One region of the Oceanisphaera submarina genome, then DNA from elsewhere that is predicted to be linked to it. Evidence: predicted binding sites of a transcription regulator. Region 1 holds the regulator's gene; each other region holds the start of a gene.
What was found. The regulator LexA, encoded in region 1, represses DNA repair genes until DNA is damaged. The targets are predictions, from matches to a motif close to ANCTGTNTNNNNANACAGNT.

Region 1 (4,960 bases):
ACCGGCGGCCTCGAAGAAGCTGGTGCCGAAGTACTTGTCGGTCAGTACCATGGTCACAGCTCCCGCCAGCACCGGCATCACCGCGATCAGCAGAAAGGCGGTGATCAGCCAGGTCCAGCAGAACAGCGGCAGCTTCATCCAGGTCATGCCCGGCGCCCGCAGATTCCAGATGGTAACGATGACGTTGATGGCTCCCATGATGGAGCTGATACCCATGATATGAATGGCGAACACAAACAGGGCGGTACTGTCCGGTGAATAGGTGGTAGACAAGGGCGCATAGAAGGTCCAGCCGAAGTTGGGGCCGCCCCCGGGCATGAACAGCGACGACAGCATCAACACGAAGGCGAAGGGCAGTATCCAGAAGCTCCAGTTGTTCATGCGCGGCAAGGCCATGTCCGGCGCCCCTATCATCATGGGTATCATCCAGTTGGCGAGACCGACAAAGGACGGCATCACGGCGCCGAAGATCATCACCAGACCGTGCATTGTGGTCATCTGGTTGAAAAAGTTCGGTTCCACCAGCTGTAAGCCCGGCTGAAACAGCTCGGCCCGGATCACCATGGCCATGCCGCCACCAATAAAGAACATGGTCAGGCTGAACAGCAGGTACATGGTCCCGATGTCTTTATGGTTGGTGGTAAACAGCCAGCGGCTGAAGCCTTTGGCCGGTCCATGATGCGCCTCTTCGTGGTTCATATGCTCATCGGCGGTGTCTGTTACGTTTAGCTGTGTCATCCCTGCCCCCTATTGTCCCTGCCTGGCCTGATTGATATCGCCGGGCTGCACCAGCTCACCGGTGTTGTTACCCCAGGCATTGCGTTCATAGGTGATCACCGCGGCCAGTTCTTTCAGCGCCAGCTGCTTGTCGAAACTCTGCATGGCGGTGCCGGCCTTGCCGTACAGCACGACATTGATGTGGCCGGCCTTGTCGTTGAGAACAAGCTCGCTGCCCTTGAGTGCCGGAAAGGCGCCGGGTATTCCTTCGCCACTGACCTGGTGACAGGCGGCACAGCTGCGCTGATAAACCTGCTCACCCAACCGCATCAGCTCGTCCATGGTCATTTCCATCGCCACCAGTTCCTGCTCCGCGGCCTTGGCCTCGGCCTGGCTGGCCCGGGCCTGGGCCAGCCAGCCGTCGAACTCCTCGGGAGAACGGGCATCCACCACTATCGGCATGAAACCATGGTCCTTGCCACACAGCTCGGCACACTGGCCTCGATACAGGCCCGGCTCGTTGATGCGGGTCCAGGCCTCGTTGATAAAGCCGGGAATGGCGTCTTTTTTCACCGCGAACGCCGGCACCCACCAGGAGTGGATAACGTCATCGGAAGTGATCAAAAAACGGATTTTGCGGTCGGTAGGCAGCACCAGCGGCTGGTCGACTTCGAGCAGATAGTTCTTCCCCTTGGCCACCCGACCCTCTATTTGCTGGGGCAAGGTGGCCAGCAGGCTGTAGAACTCGACCCCCTCGTCGAAGTAACGATAATGCCACTTCCACTGGGAACCGGTGACCTGCACCGTGATATCGGATTGAGAGGCGTCTTCCATCGCCACCAGGGTGCGGGTAGCAGGAACGGCCATGGCAATCAGAATGACGAAGGGGATCAGGGTCCAGAGGATCTCGACCCTGGTGCTTTCATGAAATTGCGCCGCCCGGGCACCTTTGGATTTTCGATGATGGATAATGGCCCAGAACATGACCCCGAACACCAGCAGACCGATAATGGCGCAGATGATCAGTATCGTCATATGCAGGCCATATACCTTCTGGCTGATATCGGTGACCCCTTCGGTCATATTCAAACGGGCTTGAGCCCGCACCGGCAGGGTTGTCAGCAAGGACAACAGCAGAATAATCGGCTTCACACGCACCCCCAAAAGTTTCTTCCTGTATTTTTGGTGTACTCATATAACGAGTCAGTGCCTGTCGGGCTACCACATCCCTCGGCCCGGCACTCACTAAGTAAAGCACTGATAATGAAAAAGTAAAAAATTGAAGTAAAAAAGGAAGTTATACCAATCCCAGTAATGATCTGGTCATATTGAGGCCCCCAGACCAGAGGCAACACAGCCGCCTCCCTCGACACGCCATAAACCCATCCGTGGGAGCTCGGAAATGCCGTCCCTGGCATTTCACGGTCGTGGGAGCCGTTCTCTGTTGCCTCTTCTGGAACTCCGAGTTGCCTGCAGAGGGCGCGCCGGAACATCAAGGAGGGCAAAGGGATCTGCTCCACCGACCATCACATGACAGGGACGTCATGTGCTGAGCCTCACAAGGAGGTGCTTGAGCGAGTCGGTGGAGCGGGCCCTTTGTCCGGGATTGGCATGACAGTCAAACAGATCGAGTGTTTAATGTTACTGGTATTAGGGCTTAGCGAAGGAATAGGAGTCGCCCGTTAGCGCTGCTTAAGGGCAACTCGATGTTCAAGAAGAGGGAGCATACATTCGAGACGGAAAACCAGAAAGGAAGCGGGGCAGATGAACCACCCCGGAGTGCGCTGTTCAGATCAGAGGAAAATCAGAAGTCGGCGTTGCGGATCACGCCGACGGCGAGGCCTTCGATAATCAGCTCCTGACTGCGCAGATCCACCTCTATCGGAGAAAGCTCCTCATTTTCGGGCAACAGGCTGACCTTGCTGCCCTGGCGCTGAAAACGCTTGACCGTCACTTCATCGTCCAGCCGGGCGACGACCACTTGGCCGTTGCGGACTTCCTGGGTCTTGTGTACCGCCAGCAGATCACCATCCATGATGCCGATGTCTTTCATGCTCATCCCCTTTACCCGCAGCAGAAAATCGGCCGAAGGGTGAAACAGGGACGGATCCAGCTTGTAGTGGCTCTCGATATGCTGCTGGGCCAGTATGGGCTCACCGGCGGCGACCCGCCCGATCAGCGGCAGCCCCAGCGCCTCTTCTTCCTCTTCGGTCAGGCGAATACCACGAGAGGTACCGGGCATCATGGTGATGACGCCTTTCTTGGCCAGTGCCTTGAGATGCTCTTCGGCGGCATTGGCAGATTTAAAACCCAGAGTCCGGGCAATCTCGGCACGGGTCGGCGGCATCCCGGTCTGCTGAATATGCTCTTTGATGATCTCCAGTACCTGAGACTGGCGAGGCGTAAGGGCTTTCATAATGGACCTGTTTTTTTATACAGTTAACTGTCAGTATATCCAGTAAATCCGCCAGAGCAAGTACAAAATCCGGGGCGGCTCGCCTCAAGACATCGGAGGTCCGATCTGATAATCTTTGCGGCCGCATTGATCTTGGAATTCCTGCTTTATGATGTTCGGGTCCCCTTTCGGTCGACGCCTGTTTCGGCCGCTGATCGCCACCCTGGTCAACCACAAGAGTTTGCCTGCCGATCCGGTGGCGGAACTGGCCATCGATCCGGCCAGACCGGTAGTCTATATACTGAAAACCGCCTCGATCTCCGATCTGCTGACCCTGGAGCTCAGCACCGAACGGCTGGGCCTACCCGGCCCCTTCGAACCGCTGCGACTGAACGGCAATGAGCTACCGCGATTTATCTGCCTGGACAAGCCGGACACCCTCGGTGACCGCCCCCGCAGCGTCACTCCTTACCTGGAGGAGTTCAACCAGTTGCTGCTTACCCAGCGGCGGCAACAGACGCCTATTCAACTGGTGCCGGTTACCCTGTTTTGGGGCCGGGCACCGGGCCGGGAAGGAGACACATCCTCCTCGCTCAGCATAGTGCAGAGCCGATCCCCCAATGCCCTGCACAAGGCCTTGATCGTGCTGCTGAAAGGCCGGGAAAACCGGGTTCGTTTCAGCGCCCCCTTGCTGCTGTCACAACTGCTGGAACGCTCCACTGCCGACCCCCGACTGGCTCACAAGCTGGCGCGTATCGCCCGCATCCATTTCAGCCGACAAAGGCTGGCGGCCACGGGCCCCAGGTTGCCCAACCGGGAGCTGCTGTTGAAGCAACTGCTGCAAACGCCGGCATTGCAGCAGGCCATTATCGATCACAGCCACGAGCAGCAGCAAAGCGAAGAGTCATCGCGCCGCAAGGCGCAGGACTACATGAATGAAATCGCCTCCAACTTTTCCTATCCGCTGATCCGCTTCGGCGATCGGCTGCTGGGCTGGCTCTGGCACAAACTGTATCGTGGCCTCTCGGTCACCGGTGCCGAGAGGGTACGACAGCTGGCGCAGGAAGGTCACGAGCTGGTATACCTGCCCTGTCACCGCAGCCATATGGACTATCTGCTGCTGTCCTACGTTATTTATCATCAGGGCATGGTGCCGCCCCATATCGCCGCCGGCATCAACCTGAATTTCTTCCCCGCCGGACCGCTGTTTCGCCGGGGTGGCGCCTTCTTCATTCGTCGTACCTTCAAAGACAACAAGCTGTACGCCACCGTATTCCGGGAATATCTCAAGCTGCTGTTTCGTCGCGGCTATGCGGTGGAGTATTTCGCCGAAGGTGGCCGCTCCCGATCCGGCCGCCTGCTGCCGGCCAAACCCGGCATGCTGTCCATGACACTCGGCGCCGCCATGGAGAACGGCGATCGTCCCATCACCCTGATCCCGGTCTACCTGGGCTATGAGCATGTAGTGGAGGTCAGCACCTACCATAAGGAATTACAGGGCAGCGGCAAGCAGCAGGAAAGTGTCTGGCAGGTACTGGGCATACTGCACAAATTACGCAATTTCGGCCGGGGCTTCGTCAACTTCGGCGAACCCTTGCCGCTGGCCGAGTGGCTAGCCCGACAAGCCACCGGCCATGCCCGCGATCTGGTTTCCCCTCTCGCCCGCGAGGTGATGACCCGAATCAATGCCGCCGCCGCGGTTAACGGCCTGACCCTGAGCGCCACCGCCCTGCTGGCCTCGGATCGGCAGGCGCTCACCCGCCGGCAGCTGCAACGACAGGTACAGCTTTATCTGGACTACCTGCGCAGCTGTCGTTACAGCGATGATGTGGTCATACCGGAGCAAGA
Region 2 (4,960 bases), on a different contig from region 1:
ACACCAGGCCGCAACCGGCTAGAGGAAGAGTGAACAATAAGGGTAAAATCAAGGTTTTGAGTTGCATGGCTGCATTATATCCTGTGTGACTTGTTGGGCATGATAGCTGCTGACGATGGGCTTGTAAAAGCCGAGACCACCTCAAGATTCCGGCAATGGGGGTCTGACCCGTCAACAGCCCATAGGTTCAGTGTCGTCAGTGATGGTCATCTGGCTGCTGCTGTCCTATCATCTTCGTTTTTAACGCTTTCTTTCGGGAGTAAGCCAATGGCAAAGCATGTTTTTCACTTAGGGATAACCGATGAGGATCTGCAAGGCGCAACGCTTGCCATTATTCCGGGGGATCCGGAGCGGGTAGCGCGCATTGCCAGTCAGCTGGCGAATGCGCGCTACCTGGCCAGCAAGCGGGAGTTTACTTCCTGGCTGGGTGAGCTGAGCGGCAAGCCGGTAGTGGTCTGCTCGACCGGTATCGGTGGGTCTTCGACTTCCATTGCGGTGGAAGAACTGGCCCAGCTGGGGGTAACGACCTTCCTGCGTATCGGAACCACAGGCGCCATTCAGAGTCATATCAATGTCGGTGACATGATAGTAACCCAGGGCTCGGTCCGGCTTGATGGCGCCAGCAGTCACTTTGCCCCCATGGAGTTTCCGGCGGTCGCCGATTTTGACTGCACTTGTGCACTGGTCGATTCAGCTCGTGATCTGGGTATTGCACCTCATGTCGGGATCACGGCTTCGTCGGATACTTTCTACCCCGGTCAGGAGCGTTACGATACTCATTCGGCCCGCATGCTGCGCAAGTTTCAGGGTAGCATGAAAGAATGGCAGGGCATGGGGGTGCTGAACTACGAAATGGAGTCGGCTACTCTCTTTACCATGTGCTCCAGCCAGGGGCTGAAGGCAGGTTGTGTTGCCGGGGTTATCGTTAATCGTACCCAGCAGGAAATTCCCGACGGCGTCACCTTGGAGCAGGCCGAGCAGCAGGCGATTGATATTGTCATCGGGGCTGCTCGCAGATTGGTATGACGACAAGACAGCATTAAGTCGCAAGCGATAAATTGTCGGTAAAAATCTTTTCTGTAGGACCGAATATATTTGGCCCTACAGCCTCACGCCTCACCCACCAGCAGCTCCCGGGCATTGGCCAGGGTATTAGCGGTGATCTTGTTGCCACCCAGTAAGCGAGCCAGTTCCTGCAGCCGGCTGTGTTCATCCAGCTCCTGCATGCGGGTTTGGGTATCGTTGTTGGCGCTGTCTTTGCTGACAAAATAGTGTTGATGGCCATTGCCGGCCACCTGAGGCAGGTGGGTGATCACCAGTACCTGGGTGGAGTCTCCCAGCTGGCGCAGCAGCTTGCCGACCACCGCCGCGGTCGGACCGCTGACACCCACATCGACCTCATCGAAGATAAGGGTCGGGGTTTCGACCTTTTGCGCTGTGATCACCTGAATGGCCAGACTGATACGCGACAGTTCGCCACCCGAGGCCACCTTGGCCAGTGAGTTCATGGGTTGACCCGGGTTGGTGCTGACCAGAAATTCGACTCTGTCTATACCCAGTGGAGAGTAACCAGCACCGTTATCTGTGGTCACGGTAATTTCAAAGCGGCCGTGCTCCATGCTCAGTTGATGCAGGCTTTGGGTAATCTGCTGATTCAATGACTGGGCATAGCGCTGTCGACTCTGACTGAGCCGTTCGGCGGCCTGCAGAAACTGTTCCCGGGTCTGTTCGACTTCTTCATCCAGCTCCTGCAATCGGCTGTCGTTATGATCCATCTCCGCCAGCCGGGTTTTGATTTCCCGATGAAAGTCATGTAACGCAACCGGCTGTACGTGATGCTTGCGCGCCAGTTCCATCACCTTGCCGAGTCGGGCTTCCACCTCATGCAGCCGTTCCGGATCCAGCTCTAGCCGGTCCAGATAGCGGCTTAGCTCGCCGTGGCCTTCTTCCAGCTGGATCAGGCTGCTTTCTATCATTTCCTGCACCGGGCCGAGTCGCTTGTCCATCTGATTGAGTTCAATCAATACCTTCAGCCCCTGGCGTAACAGCTGCAGGGCGTTGGTTTCTTCACCGTCAGCCAGTACATTGAGGGCCAGCTGACAGTCGTTGAGCAGCTCGGCCCCGTTGGCCAGCCGCTTGTGCTCGGCTTCAAGCGTGGGGAATTCATCATCGGCCAGGGCCAGCTCGTCGAGCTCTGCCACCTGGTATTCCAGTAGCTGGCGCTGAGCCTGCCACTGGGTCTGCTCACTTTGCAGCTGCTTGCGTTCGTTGCTGAGTTGGCGCCATTGTTGATATTGCTTGCTGACCTGTTGCATCAGCTGATGATGGCCGGCATAGGCGTCGAGCAGGCCGCGCTGGTAATCGGATTTTTGCAATGCCTGGTGGGCATGCTGACCATGAATGTTGATAAGCAAGGCACCGAGGGCCTTGAGTTGAGACAGGGGGACCGGGGTGCCATTGATATAGCCACGAGACCGCCCCTCGCGGCTCAGGGTGCGGCGCAGAATGCATTCGCCTTGCTCATCCAGCTCTTGCTCGCTCAGCCAGGTTTTGACCCGGGGCAGCTTGTCGATACGAAAACGGGCGCTGATGTCGGCCTTGTCGGCACCGGGGCGCACCGAGTCTGCATCGGCCCGCTCGCCCAACGCCAGGGCAAGGGCATCGATGGCGATGGATTTACCGGCACCGGTTTCGCCGGTAATGCTGGTCATGCCCGGACGCAAGTCCAGCTCGAGAAAGGAAACAATGGCAAAATTGCTGATGGTGAGCTGAAGCAACATGGTGGAACCCCTGCACAAAATAATGCTGTATAGAGATACAGTATACTGTGGTTTTGTACAGTGCAAGTTGTTCGTGAAGAGTGAGGAATAAAACGCGAGGAGAAATTCATCCCTCACTTTTCACGTGATCAGAACAGTTTGCTGCCCCAGCCGAGTTTGCTGCGCAGCACTTCAAAGTAATTATGGCCACGGGGATGGAGCAGTTTCAGCTTGTAGGGACTCTTGTTGATATGGATTTCGTCACCGGGTTGCACCGCCAGCGAGACATGACCGTCGCAGCTGATCAGCATCTGCTCGGTCTTGTTGTTGGGGGCCAGCACCAGCTTAACCTGAGAGTCGGCATCGATGACGATGGGGCGGCAACTCAGGGTATGGGGAAACATGGGTACCAGGGTAATGGCGTTGAGATTGGGGGTCAGGATGGGGCCGCCGGCAGACAGCGAATAGGCGGTGGAACCGGTGGGGGTAGCTACTATCATGCCATCGGCGCGTTGGCTGTACATGAAGTGGCCGTTGATATAGACCTCGAATTCGATCATGTGGGCGATTTTTCCCGGGTGCAGTACCGCTTCGTTCATGGCGGTATTGCTGGCCTTGAGCTGTCCGTGGCGATGCACCTGGGTTTCCAGCAAAAAGCGCTGTTCTGCCTGGTAGTCGCCGGCCAGCAGGCGTTCGAGCGGCTGCTCGAAGCTGTCCGGAGACAAGTCGGTCAAAAAACCCAGGTTGCCCCGGTTCACGCCGACCACAGCCACATCGAAGCGGGCCAGCACCCGTGCGGCCCCCAGCATGTTGCCGTCGCCGCCCACCACTATGGCCAGATCGGCCCGTTCACCCAATTCGACCATTTCCAGCAGCTCGGCCTGGTCCAGACGTAGTTGTTCGCCCACCCGGCGCTCTATCACCACCCTTAGACCCAGGCCGACAATATGATTATACAGCGCCACCAGTGTCTGGTTGGCGCCTTCGTGATCGGGCTTGCCGATCAGGGCGATGGTATTGAATTCGGTTTCCATTGATATATTGACCTGACTGAGTAGGCAATGTGGTCATTTATTCCCTGACCGATTAATGGCCCATTCTAAATAACCCGGTGACGGTGTGCCACCGGCGTTACCGCTATCGTCAAAATATTCTCTTGAATTCTGATCCTGAGCCCCCATATAGGCACCAAGCTGGTAAACATATACGGGAGACAACATGAGCAAAAAACAACATCAGGTTGACGCGGAGCAAGCCGCCGAGCAGGAACCGCTGACGGTAGAGAGCGAAGAAAGCGCAGGCACAGAGCCGACCCAACCGGATGCAGCTTATGTCGCCGGGCTGGAGCAACAGCTGGCCGATGCCACTGCCAGTGCCCAGGCCGAGAAAGACAATGCCTTGCGTGCCCAGGCCGAGATGGAAAATCTGCGCCGCCGTGCGGCACAGGACGTAGAAAAGGCACAGAAGTTCGCACTGGAAAAATTTGCCGGCGAACTGCTGCCGGTAATCGACAGCCTGGAACGTGCACTGGAGCACACCGATAAAGAAAGTGATGCATTTCAAGCGGTCTATGAAGGTGTGGAGCTGACCCTGAAGTCCTTGCTGAACACGGTGGAAAAGTTTGGTGTCCAGACTATCGACCCCCAGGGGGAAGCCTTCGATCCGAACAAGCATCAAGCCATGAGCCTGGTGGAAAATGCCGAGGTGGCCCCCAACTCGGTGCTGGCGGTCATGATGAAAGGCTATGAGCTGAACGGCCGGGTACTGCGCCCCGCCATGGTCATGGTGGCCAAAGGGCCAGCCATAGACACTCAGGCTTAATTCAGCCGAAATATCGGCTTTTGCCTAAAAAAATGTGATGTGTGTCTTGAAAGCCGTTGGTGGCAACCACATATAGGCTCTAAAGCAAAACACGAAACGCTTACGATTGAATTCAAGATATTGAGAGAGGATTTTATGGGTAGAATCATCGGCATTGATCTGGGTACCACCAACTCTTGTGTTGCTATCCTGGACGGGGATACCCCGCGGGTTATAGAAAACGCCGAGGGTACTCGTACTACTCCCTCCATCATCGCCTATACCGATGACGGTGAGACCCTGGTTGGCCAGCCCGCCAAGCGTCAGGCGGTGACCAACCCGCATAACACCCTGTTTGCCATCAAGCGTCTGATCGGCCGTCGCTTTGAAGATGAAGAAGT
Region 3 (4,960 bases), on a different contig from region 1:
AAGTCGAAGGCGGCCACGAACTGCTCGGCGGAGGTGAAGAACACCTGGCCCACTACCCGGTATTCCCGGGCGCCGTCGTCGGCTTTAGCGGAGCCCACATACAGGATCTGCCCCACCTTGTTGGCGAAGAACAGGGCGCTGAGCAGTACCCCCATCAGCACACCATAAGCCAGATTATGGGTGTATACCACGGTGGCGACGGTGGCGACCATTACAATGCTGGAGCTGACAGGATGCGCTTTCAGATCGGTAACCGAGCTCCAGCTGAAGGTACCGATAGAGACCATGATCATCACCGCCACCAGCGCCGCCATCGGAATTTGGGATACCCAGGGGCCGAGGAACACCACCATGATCAGCAGCACCACGCCCGCTACCAGTGTCGAGAGCCGGCCGCGACCGCCGGATTTGACGTTGATGACCGACTGACCAATCATGGCGCAACCGGCCATGCCGCCCAGGGCGCCGGTGGCAATGTTGGCCAGACCCTGGCCCTTGCACTCCCGGTTCTTGTCGCTCTTGGTGTCGGTGAGATCGTCCACTATGGTGGCGGTCATCATCGACTCGAGCAGACCCACTATGGCCAGCGACAGGGAATAGGGGAAGATAATGGCGAGGGTCTCGACGTTGAGAGGTACCTCGGGCCACAGGAACATCGGCAGGCTGTCCGGCAGCTCGCCCATGTCACCCACGGTGCGTATATCGATGCCGAAGGCAATGGCGACCAGGGTCAGGCTGACGATGCAGACCAGGGGAGAAGGCAGCAGTTTGCCCACGACCGGCACCAGCGGCAGCAGATATATGATACCCAGTCCGGCGGCGGTCATGGCATACACATGCCAGGTGACGTTGGTCAGTTCGGGCAACTGGGCCATAAAGATAAGAATGGCCAGGGCGTTGACGAAGCCGGTGACCACGGAGCGGGACACAAAGCGCATCAGCTCGCCCAGACGCAAATAACCGGCCAGGATCTGCAGTACACCGCACAACAGGGTAGCGGCCAGCAGATATTGCAGACCGTGCTCCCTGACCAGGGTCACCATCAGCAGCGCCATGGCGCCGGTGGCGGCAGAAATCATGCCTGGACGGCCACCGGCGAAGGCGATGACCACCGCCATGCTGAAGGAGGCATAGAGACCGACTTTCGGGTCGACGCCGGCGATGATAGAGAAGGCGATGGCTTCCGGGATCAGCGCCAGGGCAACCACCAGGCCGGCGAGCACGTCTCCCCTTATGTTGAAGAACCAGGTTTGCTTGATATTCGGTAGCATTATTATTGTTCCAGGGTTGTGGGTCGGGTGTCGTACCGGCGTGGCATCGGGGCGGGCGCGGTGGTACGGATTCATTAACTTGTATGGACAAGGTTGTATGGGCAAAGCAAAACGCTCGCACAGGGGCGAGGCAAGGCACTGACAAGCGCGGTGGATACTGGGTGTGCGGGCTAGGGCGGTGTGTTCGCTTTATTCAAAAAGTTCATACAAGTTTAATTTCTTATAAGTTATGTGAGTGAAAACGCGGTTATTATAGGGGTCGGCCCGGATGGGAACAAGACCGGATCCAGCGGTCTCGACCCGGGTGTCGCCACCTTTACGGGCTGCACTCTCTTCACAGACCGGGCAACAAAAGTGTCAACCTGGCTGCAAGCCCGGAAATGTATTCTGTTTACATCAAATCGAAGGGAAGTCTATGAGTAATAACCGCATGTTGGGCAGCAAGGTACTGGATGTGTTGCAGCACATTGGCCTGATCATCGTGGCCGCGTCCACGGTGGCGGCGGTGGGCATTGAAATTGGCCATATGTGGCGAGCCAGAACCGTGACCCTGGCCGACTTGCTGCTGATGTTTATCTACCTGGAAGTGCTGGCGATGGTTGCCATTTACCTGCGTTCCGGTAAGTTGCCCATTCGCATACCGCTCTATATCGCCATCGTCGCTTTGGCTCGTTATCTTATTCTGGACATGAAAGGCATGGACAGCTGGCGGCTGTTCACGGTGGCCGGCGCCGCTCTGGTACTGGCGGTGGCGATATTGGTGATCCGCTACGGCCACGTCAGGTTTCCTTACGACAAGGACGAAGGCGGGCACTGAGCAGGCGGTTCTAACGCGTCGTTTCTCTATACCGTTTCTTTTAAGGCCGCCACCCTATGGCGGCTCTCGCCGGATTAACCCCATCCCAGTAAACAATCGATCTGTTCGATTGCCATATCAATCCCGGATAAAGGACCCGTTCCGCCAACCCGCCTTGGCGGAGATCACGGCATGCAGCGAACCGCATTGTCTGGCTGCGGGTCTCATGCCGGTCATGAAATGGCCGGGGGTACATCTTGCCTGAACGGATGCAGCCGGCAGGGGATCGTGCTGGTTGACCATGAACACACTTTGGCGACGATGGCTGCCGGTGGGCAGCGTGAGATCGGCTGACTGCCAGCACACCAGGGCGGCAATGCCGGTGCAGGCCATGGCCTGTTGCAGCAGCTGCCTGGATGCCCTTTTTACCTCTATTACCCGTGCCGGATTGACGTCTGCCTCCACCAGTGCCCGGCGTGACAACGGCGCCGGTGCATTGGCGATCAATATCCACCCCCGGTTATCGCGACTGATGGCGGCCAGATTAGCCAGCAGGCGAGCCTGTTGAGCACTGTTCCAGTGAGTAATACGCATGATGGGGTTGTCTGCTTCCCCCTGATGGGACTGGCTCTGGGGCATGAATGCAAACGCCTGCTCACGGGATAACGGCTCATGGGAAAACAAGAGAGTGGCCATACGGGATCCTTGTTGCTCGGTTACTGTTTTTATATACAGTAGTGGTCGGTGAAGCATCGGTCAACAAAATACTGTTTAAATGAACAGTATTTTTGGGTGGGGCAGTATTTTACGCTCCGGCTATAGTATTCGTTGATCCGGCTATATAGAGCCCAAAAAACCAGACGGGAGAACGACATGGACAAAACGTTACTGGAGCGAATGGATAACCATATGGTGCTGAGTATTCTGAACGAGAAGCTGCGTCTGGAGTGCGACAGCCTCACGGCATTGCTGTCCCGTTACGAGCTGGACAGCGGCTGGCTGATGGCGCGTATGTCACAAATTGGCTACCGCTACGATCCCAACAGCAATCAGTTCAAGCCGGGGGCTTGATAGACAGGGTGTCAAGCTGCGATAGTCCCGGTTTTATCAGGGGCTGTTGACCTCTTGCGGCCGAATTTCGTTCGAGTTAAACGCGTTTAGCCGAACCCACAAACTGCGGCACAAATTACGTCGAAAGGTCAGCAGACCCTCACAATAGGAGTCGACATGGAAGCAGAGTTCTGGCATCAGCGCTGGCAGTCTTCGCGCATCGGATTTCACCGCCAGCAGGTTAACTCCCAGTTAAGCCGGTTCTGGCCCGGCTTAACGCTCTCGGAGCAGACCGAGGTGCTGGTGCCTCTTTGCGGCAAGAGCCGGGATATGCACTGGCTGGCGGAGCAGGGGCATCCGGTGGCGGGGTTCGAGCTGTCGCCGCTGGCGGTGCAGGACTTTTTCGCCGAAGCCGGGCTTGAACCCGACTCGGAGCAATCAGGTGACTATCGATGTCGACATGCCGGCCGGATACGCCTGTATGAAGGCGACTTCTTTCAGGCCGACAGCCTGCAGCGCCGCTTCGATGCCGCCTATGACAGGGCGGCGCTGATTGCCCTGCCGGAGTCGATGCGTATCGCCTATGTCGACTTGCTGGCGCGATTGCTTAACCCGGGGGCGGTTCTGCTGCTGATCACCGTGGATTATGCTCCCGCCCAGCAGCAGCAGTCGCCGCCCTTTGCGGTGCCCGAATCGGAAGTCCGGCGGCTGTTTGAGGCGCATTTCACCGTGGAGCGGTTGGGGCATATAGAAGAAGGACAGCACAATCCCCGGGTAGCGTCGGGGGAACGGCAGTTCTTCGATGAGTTGTGTTTTGTGCTCCGGCGTAAATGAGTTGTCCAGGCTGCCCCGGCAGCCTTTTTTATTTTTGTGCGCCGGGTCGGTTTCCTTGACCCCGAAAAATCCCTATACTCCCGCCTGCTTTAACAAAATAGAACAAAAATCTAACATGACCCGCCTTGGTGGGGATATGTTTTGGTTTTTTCTTTTGATTAAATATATTTGGCTGTAAAATAAGTATTCAGCAAGATGGCTACAATGTGATGATTTATTCATTGATGGGTTGGTTTTATTCCCTTATGTCTTGCTGGGCCGCATAAAACAGCGGTTTTTACCTTTTTTAGCCGAGTTGGGCGTTGTGACCCGATAAGGAAGGAGTAACCATGGAAAATACCTTGAAAGGGCAGGCTGCGGTTGGTAAACGCAATCTGCTGATGTTTTTGCTGCCCTCGCTGCTGGGCATACTGCTGTTCATGACCCCGGTCAGCTATAACGGCGATCTGACCATCATGATAGCGGTGCTGGCCAAAAGCCTGCAGGCGGCGTTGTCGGATTCGCTCACCATTATAGTGACCGGCGTTATCAGCCTGTCGGCGGTAGTGACCCTGTTCGCCACCCTGTTCAAACCGGCGTTTGTCACCCGCAGCTCTTTTTTGAATACCCTGTTCAACGTGAGTCCTGTGTGGTTGGTAAGCCGGCTGCTGGGCGCCGTGTTCGTGGTGATGGTTTACACCCAGGCCGGCCCGGAAATTCTCTATAGCGGTGACACCGGCGGCCTGGTGCTGAACGATCTACTGCCGGTGCTGTTTGCGGTCTTTATCTTTGCCGGTCTGCTGTTGCCGTTACTGCTGGACTTCGGCCTGCTGGAATTTGTCGGCACCCTGCTGACCGGTATCATGCGGCCGGTGTTTCGTCTGCCCGGTCGTTCGGCGGTAGACTGCATGGCCTCCTGGCTGGGCGATGGCAGCGTGGGTATTCTGCTGACCAGCAAACAGTATGAAGGCAGGCATTACACCCAGCGCGAGGCGGCGGTGATCGGCACCACCTTCTCGGCGGTGTCCAT

Region 2: a site for LexA is predicted at 2,804-2,823, ahead of recN (DNA repair protein RecN). Genes of this name have one in related genera too.
Region 3: a site for LexA is predicted at 2,785-2,804, ahead of ACLEIV_RS00880 (DUF4250 domain-containing protein). Genes of this name have one in related genera too.

What each region holds. Positions count from the first base shown of each region.
Region 1 covers NZ_JBKGFN010000005.1:29,431-34,390, forward strand. The annotation lists gene ctaD (cytochrome c oxidase subunit I) at 1-738, opposite strand, end outside; gene coxB (cytochrome c oxidase subunit II) at 748-1,869, opposite strand; gene lexA (transcriptional repressor LexA) at 2,522-3,133, opposite strand; gene plsB (glycerol-3-phosphate 1-O-acyltransferase PlsB) at 3,282-4,960, shown strand, end outside.
Region 2 covers NZ_JBKGFN010000018.1:65,314-70,273, reverse strand. The annotation lists gene ACLEIV_RS15815 (outer membrane protein assembly factor BamE) at 1-67, opposite strand, end outside; gene udp (uridine phosphorylase) at 268-1,026, shown strand; gene recN (DNA repair protein RecN) at 1,110-2,780, opposite strand; gene nadK (NAD(+) kinase) at 2,909-3,793, opposite strand; gene grpE (nucleotide exchange factor GrpE) at 3,978-4,580, shown strand; gene dnaK (molecular chaperone DnaK) at 4,716-4,960, shown strand, end outside.
Region 3 covers NZ_JBKGFN010000001.1:164,926-169,885, reverse strand. The annotation lists gene ACLEIV_RS00895 (SulP family inorganic anion transporter) at 1-1,271, opposite strand, end outside; gene ACLEIV_RS00890 (phosphate-starvation-inducible protein PsiE) at 1,687-2,088, shown strand; gene ACLEIV_RS00885 (hypothetical protein) at 2,206-2,763, opposite strand; gene ACLEIV_RS00880 (DUF4250 domain-containing protein) at 2,941-3,138, shown strand; gene ACLEIV_RS00875 (thiopurine S-methyltransferase) at 3,295-3,951, shown strand; gene ACLEIV_RS00870 (YjiH family protein) at 4,281-4,960, shown strand, end outside.